DNA from 4 places in the Novimethylophilus sp. genome. Region 4 is predicted to be linked to each of the others. Evidence: riboswitches for the same ligand, from Rfam matches in the RefSeq annotation. Region 4 holds a riboswitch; each other region holds the start of a gene.
The links. A riboswitch is a leader RNA that binds a small molecule or an ion and turns the genes downstream of it on or off. The one in region 4 is predicted to bind cyclic di-GMP.
Positions count from the first base shown of each region.

Region 1: linked by a shared signal. The riboswitch ahead of motA (flagellar motor stator protein MotA) and the one ahead of VGK14_RS13880 (EAL and HDOD domain-containing protein) in region 4 are both predicted to bind cyclic di-GMP.
Region 2: linked by a shared signal. The riboswitch ahead of VGK14_RS00810 (methyl-accepting chemotaxis protein) and the one ahead of VGK14_RS13880 (EAL and HDOD domain-containing protein) in region 4 are both predicted to bind cyclic di-GMP.
Region 3: linked by a shared signal. The riboswitch ahead of VGK14_RS06000 (HD-GYP domain-containing protein) and the one ahead of VGK14_RS13880 (EAL and HDOD domain-containing protein) in region 4 are both predicted to bind cyclic di-GMP.

Region 1 covers NZ_DASXVH010000098.1:5,634-7,834, forward strand. Annotated here, with positions in the region: gene pheA (prephenate dehydratase) at 1-663, shown strand, start outside; cyclic di-GMP riboswitch class I at 725-810, shown strand; gene motA (flagellar motor stator protein MotA) at 902-1,765, shown strand; gene hisC (histidinol-phosphate transaminase) at 1,891-2,201, shown strand, end outside.
Region 2 covers NZ_DASXVH010000010.1:32,766-34,966, reverse strand. Annotated here, with positions in the region: gene bioC (malonyl-ACP O-methyltransferase BioC) at 1-1, shown strand, start outside; gene bioD (dethiobiotin synthase) at 1-717, shown strand, start outside; cyclic di-GMP riboswitch class I at 750-834, shown strand; gene VGK14_RS00810 (methyl-accepting chemotaxis protein) at 934-2,094, shown strand; gene panD (aspartate 1-decarboxylase) at 2,160-2,201, opposite strand, start outside.
Region 3 covers NZ_DASXVH010000042.1:1,277-3,477, reverse strand. Annotated here, with positions in the region: gene VGK14_RS06005 (hypothetical protein) at 1-248, shown strand, start outside; cyclic di-GMP riboswitch class I at 1,016-1,099, shown strand; gene VGK14_RS06000 (HD-GYP domain-containing protein) at 1,275-2,201, shown strand, end outside.
Region 4 covers NZ_DASXVH010000099.1:8,691-10,891, reverse strand. Annotated here, with positions in the region: gene hemN (oxygen-independent coproporphyrinogen III oxidase) at 1-760, opposite strand, end outside; cyclic di-GMP riboswitch class I at 879-967, shown strand; gene VGK14_RS13880 (EAL and HDOD domain-containing protein) at 1,039-2,201, shown strand, end outside.

The sequences.
Region 1 (2,201 bases), on a different contig from region 4:
CCGGTAGAGAATTCCACCGAGGGCGCGATCGGCCGCACGCTGGATTTGCTATTGCAAAGTGCGCTCAATATTTGCGGTGAGATCGAACTGCCGGTGCATCACAATCTGCTGTCCAGACAAACCGATAGATATTCCATCCGCAAGGTATATTCCCACGCGCAATCGCTGGCGCAATGCCACGAATGGCTGAACCAGAACCTGGCGGGTGTCGAGCGCGAAGCGGTGGCCAGTAATTCCGAAGCGGCACGCCTGGCGGCCGAAAACGAGGGGGTTGCGGCAATCGCCAGCCGGCGCGCCGGCGAACTGTTCGGCCTCAGCCTGCTTGCGGAAAGCATAGAGGACGACCCGCGCAATACCACGCGTTTTCTGGTGCTGGCCACGCATGACGTGGCAGCCTCGGGACGCGACAAAACCTCGCTGGCGATGGCGACGCGCAATGTGCCCGGCGCCGTTGTCAAATTGCTCGCGCCGCTGGCCGAAAATGGCGTCAGCATGACCAAGCTGGAATCGCGGCCTTCTTATACCGGGCTGTGGGAGTATGTATTCTTTGTCGACATCGAAGGCCATCGCAACGACGGGAAGGTCGCACGCGCACTGGCCGAACTGGAAAAACACGCGGCATTCATCAAGGTGCTGGGGTCGTATCCAATAGCGGTAATCTGACGGCCGCCACTTGGCGGCATCGATATTGACACTTCACTTTACTCAAGTAGAATCACCCTTTTACTGAACAGGGCAAACTTGCTGAAAAGCAAGGGCGCAAAGTCACCGGTCTAAAGAGATATTCTCCATGACGGCGGGACCGCCAGTACGTATGTCTGCGGCTATCATGGCCGCGCACTGCGGCGGACCGTCGCCATTCACTCCGGTGACAAGCTAGCGTCCGCGATCGGCAGTAGACATGAACATTATTCTCGGTTCCATCATCGTCGTCGTAGGCGTTTTGGGCGGCTACTCCATGGAGGAAGGCCGCATCGCGGCGTTATACCAGCCCGCGGAACTGGTCATCATCGGCGGAGCCGGTTTCGGCGCCTTCCTTATATCCAATCCGCGCAGAATACTGAAGAAGTGCCTGCTCGCCGCAGGCAGGATACTGCGCGGCTCGCAATACACCAAGGAGTTTTATGCGGAAACGCTGGCCTTGTTGTATGCAATCCTGATGAAAATTCGCAAAGAAGGGATGATAGGAATAGAGCCCGATATCGACGCCCCTTATAACAGTCCCATTTTCGAAAAATTTCCCAAGGTACTGGCGGATAAGCGCACTGTCGAATTTATTTGTGATTATTTCCTGATCATGGTCAGCGGCAACATGAATGCCTATGAAATCGAGAATCTGATCGATATCGATCTGGAATCGGCGGCCCATTCGGCAAACAAGCCTGTTGAAGCGTTGACGTATCTCGCGGAGTCGCTGCCGGCGTTCGGGATCGTTGCCGCCGTTATGGGTGTCGTGATCACGATGGCGTCGATAGGCGGTCCGCAGGATGAGCTTGGGCACAAGATTGCCGCCGCGCTGGTGGGCACCTTTCTCGGCATTTTGCTGGCATATGGTTTCCTGGGCCCCGCTTCCAAGCTGTTGCAGAATATTGCGGAAGACGAGGAGCAATTTTTTACCTGTATCAAGACCGGCATTATTGCGCATCTGAACGGTTATCCGGTGAGGATGGTCATTGAATTCGCCCGCGTATCGATTTCACCGGATATCCGGCCGGCTTCCGCCGAATTGGATAAATATGTGCAATCTTTTTCAAAGAAAAACTGACGCAATGATTGCGCGCAATATCCAGCGCAAGCTTTCTCATTTAAAATCGCAGAATTAATGCTTGCTGATTGCCGGGTTCGTGTCCGGCAATCAATTCATTTTGCGTAAGTCATCAGGAAACCCTCGTGAAAACTTTGTCTGAACTCGCGCCTGAGTATGTGCGGGCGATCGCTCCCTATCAACCGGGGAAACCGATTTCCGAACTGGCGCGCGAGATGGGGCTGGATGAAGGCGATATCGTCAAGCTGGCATCCAACGAGAACCCGCTCGGCGTGAGCCCGAAGGCATTGGCTGCGATGCGCGATTCGTTGCAGGATATAGCCCGCTATCCCGACGGCAACGGCTTCGTATTGAAGGACGCAATCAGCCGTAAATTCGGTATTGATCCTGCCCGGATCGTGCTCGGGAACGGCTCCAACGATGTACTCGAACTCGC
Region 2 (2,201 bases), on a different contig from region 4:
AAGCAGGCCTATTTCATTACCGGCACCGATACCGGCATCGGCAAAACCTTCGTCAGCTGCGCCTTGCTGCGTGCGTTTGCGGCTCAGGGCCTGCGCGCGGTTGGCATGAAGCCGGTCGCGGCCGGATGCCGCAGCGAACACGGCAGGCTGGTATCGGATGACGTCGCGCAACTGCTGGCGTCGGGCAACGTCGAGGCGGACCGGGACGCGGTCAATCCCTACGCTTTCGAGCCGCCGTTGGCGCCGCATATCGCCGCCGCCATGGCTGGAACGCATATCCGGCTGGAGCCGATACTGGAAAGATTCGCCATGCTGCAGGCCCAGGCCGACGTCGTGATCGTGGAAGGGGTGGGAGGCTTTCGCGTGCCGCTCAACGACAGCCAGGACACCGCCGATCTGGCCGTCGCGCTGCAGCTGCCGGTCGTTCTGGTGGTCGGCATGCGCCTGGGCTGCCTCAACCATGCTTTGCTGAGCAGCGATGCAGTCTCGCGGTCCGGCTTGCGCCTGGCAGGCTGGGTGGCGAATCAGGTCGAGCCCGCAATGCCGGCATTGCGGGACAATATCGCAACGCTCGAACAGCGTCTGCCGGCGCCACGCATCGCAACGTTGCCGTTCCAATCGGAACTGGATAGGCATCCGGCGCAAGGAATCTCCGCTGCCGCCGAATTTCTGGCAAGCTGGCCCGAACTCCGCTCTAGGAGCGGAGTTGTTGACTAACGGGCACACAGCTTCCATAATCCCACCACATCGTTTGATAAAGGCGAGCCTGGCCGTAAGGCAGGGGCGCAAAATTACCGGTCCATGGCGGTATTTCAGGATAGCGGGATTGCCGGACGACACTTCTTGCTCCCCACCAAAGGGTGGGCGGTGTCAGTGCTATCACGCCATTCCTGATGTCGATCTGGCCATGCCTCACGAGGAGATCTTGGCATCATGAATTCAATATTGGAAAAATTGGTTGAGAATCTTAATCTGCGCAAGCAGTTCCTGATTCTTTCCGCACTGGTGACGATTGCCTTTGTCGTGAGTTATTTCGTCAATTCGCTGCCGGTAACCATTGCCTTTCTGATTTTGAATATCTTCACGGCGCTATGGTTCGGCATGCGCGCCGCGCGGCGTGCCACGGCCATCGTCGGGGCTCTGCAAACAATGGCGGCAGGCAATCTTTCGAAGAAATTCGGCCTCAACGGCAAGGACGATTTCGCCTGGATGGGCTACGAATATGACAACGCTCGCAAAGGCACTGCCAAGCTGATCCTGACGCTGCGCGACACCGCGGTGGACCTCAACGGCGCTGCGACGGACATGAGCGGCATCTCTTCGCGCACCAAGGAAGCCATTGCCAGCCAGGGCGAGCGTACCCACCAGATTGCCGACAGCATCATGCATCTGGCGGATCAGATCAAGGATGTCTCGTTGCATGCCTCCAATGTCGCGGCAACGGCGCGCGAAGCCAATACATCGGCGGTCAGCGGCAGTGCGGTGGTGGGTGAGACCATCCATGCGCTGGAGCATATTTCCAGCGATGTGCAGGGCATCGCCGAGTCGATTGCCTCGCTGCAAGACGAAATCAACAAGATCAGCACCGTGATGCAGGTGATACGCGATATTTCCGAGCAAACCAATCTGCTGGCGCTGAATGCCGCGATCGAAGCCGCACGCGCCGGCGAAGCCGGACGGGGATTCGCTGTGGTGGCCGACGAGGTGCGCAATCTGTCGCAGCGTACCGGCAAGTCCACCGAAGAAATCAACCAGATTATCACCAGCCTGCAGAACAAGGCGCAGCAGGTATCCAGGACGGTGTGCGAAAAGCAGGGCGATGCGGCTACCGCCGCCGGTAATGCCAAATCTGCGGATGCGGCGCTGCAAGGTATTCTGACTTCGGTCAAAACCATCGTCGGCATGTCAGACACCATCGCCACACTGGCGTCGCAGCAGGAAACCGCAGTCGGCGGCATTACCGAAGCGGTGACTTATATCGAGGATTTGTCCCAGCAGAACGCGCAGGAAGCCAATGCCTTCCACAGCATGTCGCAGAGCCTGAAAGAGAAAGCGGAAAACCTGAGCACGGTAGTGTCGAAGTTCAGCGTTTAGCTGTCAGCCGACAGCCAAAAGAAAACGGCAGCCCAGGCTGCCGTTTTTGTTTTTATCCGACCGAGTTATGCGGCCTGCACCGGAATGTCGCGGCGCTTGTCCTTGAT
Region 3 (2,201 bases), on a different contig from region 4:
ACTTCTTGGGCGAAGTCCGGTGTGGTGCCGTAGTGATGCTACCGGACGGGCGAGCCAATGGCGCTTGGGAGTTGAATCCGGACGGTCGCCTTCACGCGCAGCTTGGTACTGCGCTAGCCCGTTGCCTGCCCCACCGCGAGTACCCAGGTTCTCAAGCGGAACAATCGGTGCGCCGCGTAAACCTCCGTGCGTTCTCAGACAGCTATCTGGAAAAGTGCTTGGCGTTGAAACATGCCACGCAGCCTTGAGCGCAAAAAAAGAGCCGCCTCTGTGTGAACAGGAGCGGCTTTGGATGGTGCCCGAGGCCGGAATCGAACCGGCACGCCTTACGGCGAGGGATTTTCTTACCACTTCGGCTTTCGCCGCCAGCGCATGCGCTGTTCGTGGTCTGGAGCACGCCTTCACCATAGCCTTGCGGCCGTAGGTGCCCGCCGTCTGCTCTCTACACCTTCCCAAGCGCTGGGCCTGGGCTTGGCTCGGCGTTGGCTCGGATGCAGGGGCATCCAGGGCTTTCGCCGACTTTGACGGGCTTCACTTCGGGCGTTTCCCCCCGAAGGCTCAAATTGTTTAAGTCCCTTGTGTCTACCGATTTCACCACTCGGGCATTGCACGATGCTATGGAGCCTACACCTCTTTCCGCTGGCTCCTGCTTGGCTCCTGGCCATCAAGCCGAGCCGCGAAGCTACGCCTTGAATGCTCGCAAACCGTTGTCACTATTAACCTTCCGCCTAGGCGGCACAAGAAAAAATGACTTGACAAAACAGATTTTAAGTCCGCTACGTCTACCAATTCCGTCACCCCGGCGAAGGACGTAATTCTACCTTGAGTACGCATACCGCGTAACCTCTGTGTAACTATTCCCGATAAAAATGGTCACATCGCTTGTGCCTGAAATGCCGCTTATCGGGTATGGCTTTCCGTTTGTCGTTAATGTTTTGCATCTGCTGGTCGATTTAGGAAAGACTTAGGCATTAGTATTTGACCGTGTTTTTTGTGCCCGATTGTTCGTGCCATGGTCAATTAAAGGCAAACCCATCGAAAGGTGGGGACGCAAAGTTTCCGGTCTAAGGGATATTCCTATGACGGCGGGGCTGCCGGTACAGGCCTTGTTCCAGGTCCCCGTCAGATTTCGTTGCATCCTTATCCTTGATCGGAAGTTTCTGGATTTGAATGTGGAGTTCCGGACGTGACGAGTGAGGCGCGCTGGTTCCATACGGCATTGCTTGATGTTGAGCCTCGTGCTCGGGCAAATGCCCCGTTTGCAGGAGACCGTCATGAAAATGAAATCGCATTACATCCACCCGGACCAGTTGTGTGTCGGCCTCTATATCCATCTCGACCTGGGCTGGATGGGCCATCCTTTCACCTTCAGCAACTTCAAGATCAAAGATGAAGGCCAGATCGAGAAAATTCGCGCCCTGAAGCTGAAACAGTTGCGTTACGATCCACTGCGCAGCGATTGCGAACCGCTGCTGCCGCCAACGGTACCGGCCGCATGGGCACCCATGAAGGTCGCAGTACCGGTATCGCCCGCGCTGGATCTGCAGAAGCGTTCGAACCGCCTCAAACAGCTTAACGATATCATTCTCTCCTGCGAGCGGAAATTCGTCGTGGATGCCCATCGGGTGCGGGCTGTCACGCGTAATTTATCGGCTCATCCGGCGAGCGCCCGCGAAGAGGCGGAATTACTGGTCAACCAGATGGTGAAGTCGGCACTTACGGAAAGTGACGTGGTGCTGCACGCCGTCGGCAGCAATCATTCCCAGCAGGAAAATTATGTACATTCGCTCAACGTGACCGTACTTGCGCTGATGCTGGCGAAAGCGCTCGACATGTCCGACGAGGATGCGCGCGAACTGGGGCTGGCGGCGATCTTTCACGATATCGGCAAGGCGGAAAGCCCACTCAATAAATCGTTCATAGACATGCATTGCGAACTGGGGTCGCGGCTGGCGCTACAATCCGGCATGTCCGAGCGCATCGCCAGAATCATCCTGCAGCATCACGAATACGTCGATGGTTCGGGTTATCCCAAGCATCTGAAGGAAGCGCAGATCGATCCGCTGGCGCGCCTCTTGGGGATCGTCAACGATTACGAAAACCTGTGCAATCCGGCGAATCCGGCCGACGCGATGACGCCGTATGAAGCGCTGTCGCATATGTATGTCACGCAGCCGCAAAAGTTCGACTCAACCATACTC
Region 4 (2,201 bases):
GAATGAGTTTCTGGTGCTTTTTCATCCACGGCACGTGAGCGTAGTTGAACACCGCAAAACGATCCGGCGCCATCGCGATGACTTTATCCAGCGTCGGCTCGAAGCTGGCGACGGTCTGGTGCGGCAGGCCGACCATGAGATCGAAATTGACACTGTGAAAACCGGCATCGCGTATCCAGCCGTACACTTCACGGATCAGGGCTTCCGGCTGCACGCGATTGACTGCGTGCTGTACCCGGTCGTCCAGATCCTGCACGCCCAGGCTTAGCCGGTTGAAACCGCTTTGACGCAGGGCCTGGATATGGTCGCGCGTCAGCTCGCGCGGGTCCATTTCGCAGCCGATTTCGGCGTCATGCGCAATATGGAATTTACCTGCGAGGTAGTCGTATAAGCGGCGCAAATCGTCCGGTTTGAGATAGGTTGGCGTACCGCCGCCCCAATGCAGCTGCCTGACCTTGCGTTGCGGATTGATCAGCGCGGCGACATGGTCGATTTCACGGAACAGGTCTTGCAGGTAGGACTCGGCCTTGCTGTAGTCCTTGGTGGCGATCATGTTGCAACCGCAGTAGTAGCACAGCGTATCGCAGAACGGGATGTGGGCATAAAGCGAGATATCGCGGCCCTTGTCCTGGCTCTCGCGCAGCTCCTGTTCCCACTGTGCCGGCCCGAAGCCCTCATGGAAATAAGGCGCGGTGGGATAGGAGGTGTAACGCGGTCCGGCCTTGCAGTATTTGTGCAGCAGTTCGGTAGAGAATTCCATACGCCAATTATACTCCGGCACATGCACCCTTATATCTTGATTTATAACAAGCAGGATAAAATTTCACGCAGAACCCTAAAAATCAGTTGACAGCACCCCGCAAATACCCAAAATAACCGCAACGAAAGGGTTAACTCGGCCGAAAGGCGAGGGCACAAAGTTTCCGGTCTAAGTAGTGTCTCACTATACGATAGCGGAGCTGCCGAAAGCCATGATACTCCTGTGATCTGCCTGCCTCCGGTTCCCTGCTCACAACCATAACAAGAAAGTGGCCCCGCATGCCTGTTGCACAACTCAAGGATTATTGTTTTGCCCATCAGCCCATTCTTGGGCCGGACGGCGTCATTGTCGCGATGGAATTGCTGTATCGCGACGCGCAGCCCGAAGCGAAAAATGCTTTCGATCACACTGCCGCCACCGCCAATGTCATCATCAGCGCCTTCAACCATATCGGCATGATCGAACTGATGGGCAACCGCAAGCTGTTCATCAATGTCGCCGAGGAGTTGCTGCTGAGCGATACCATCACCCTGTTACCCAAAGACAAGGTGACGCTGGAGCTTCTCGAGCATATCGAAATCACCGATGAGATCATTGCTCGCGTGCGCCATCTCAAGGAAATAGGCTATGAGTTCGCGCTGGATGATTATGTCTTTCACGCAGAACCGTGCCCATTGTTCGAGTTGGTGGATATCATCAAGGTTGATATCTTGCAGACCGATATCGGCAGCCTGCCCCAACTGGTCAACTATCTGCGGCAATGGCCTTGCAGGCTGCTGGCCGAGAAGGTGGAAACGCGCGAAATCTACCATGCCTGTAGCCGGGCCGGATTCGACCTGTTCCAGGGATATTATTTTGCCCACCCCGCCATCATCGATGGCCGCATGACCGACCCCACCAGGTTGGCGGTGCTCAACCTGCTGGCCAAAGTGAACAACGACGCGGATTTCGGCGAGATCGAGGCATCGTTCAAGGGCAATCCCGGGCTGACCTACAGCTTGCTGCGCCTGATTAATTCCCCGGCCTTCTATTCTTCAAATAAAATAGGCTCTATCCGACAAGCGATCCATATACTCGGCATGCGTCAGTTGGGCAGATGGCTGCAGGTTCTGTTGTTTACCCAACAGAACGACCGGGGTTGTACGCCGATACTTGAACTGGCGGTGCATCGCGGCAGATTGATGGAGTCGATGGCTGAATCCGTCAACATCATGCCCGAACGTGCCTATGTCGCCGGCATGCTTTCACTGGCAGACAGCGCGCTGGGCATGCCGATCGGAGACATCGTCAACAGCCTCAATCTGGTGGATGAAGTGAGCCATGCTTTGCTCGAACGCGAAGGCAAGATCGGCGTGATGCTGAATATCTGCAACCAGCTGGAAAACGGGGATTTCGACAGCGTCGCAGACATGGCGGAAATGCTGGGAATTCCCATTCCTAC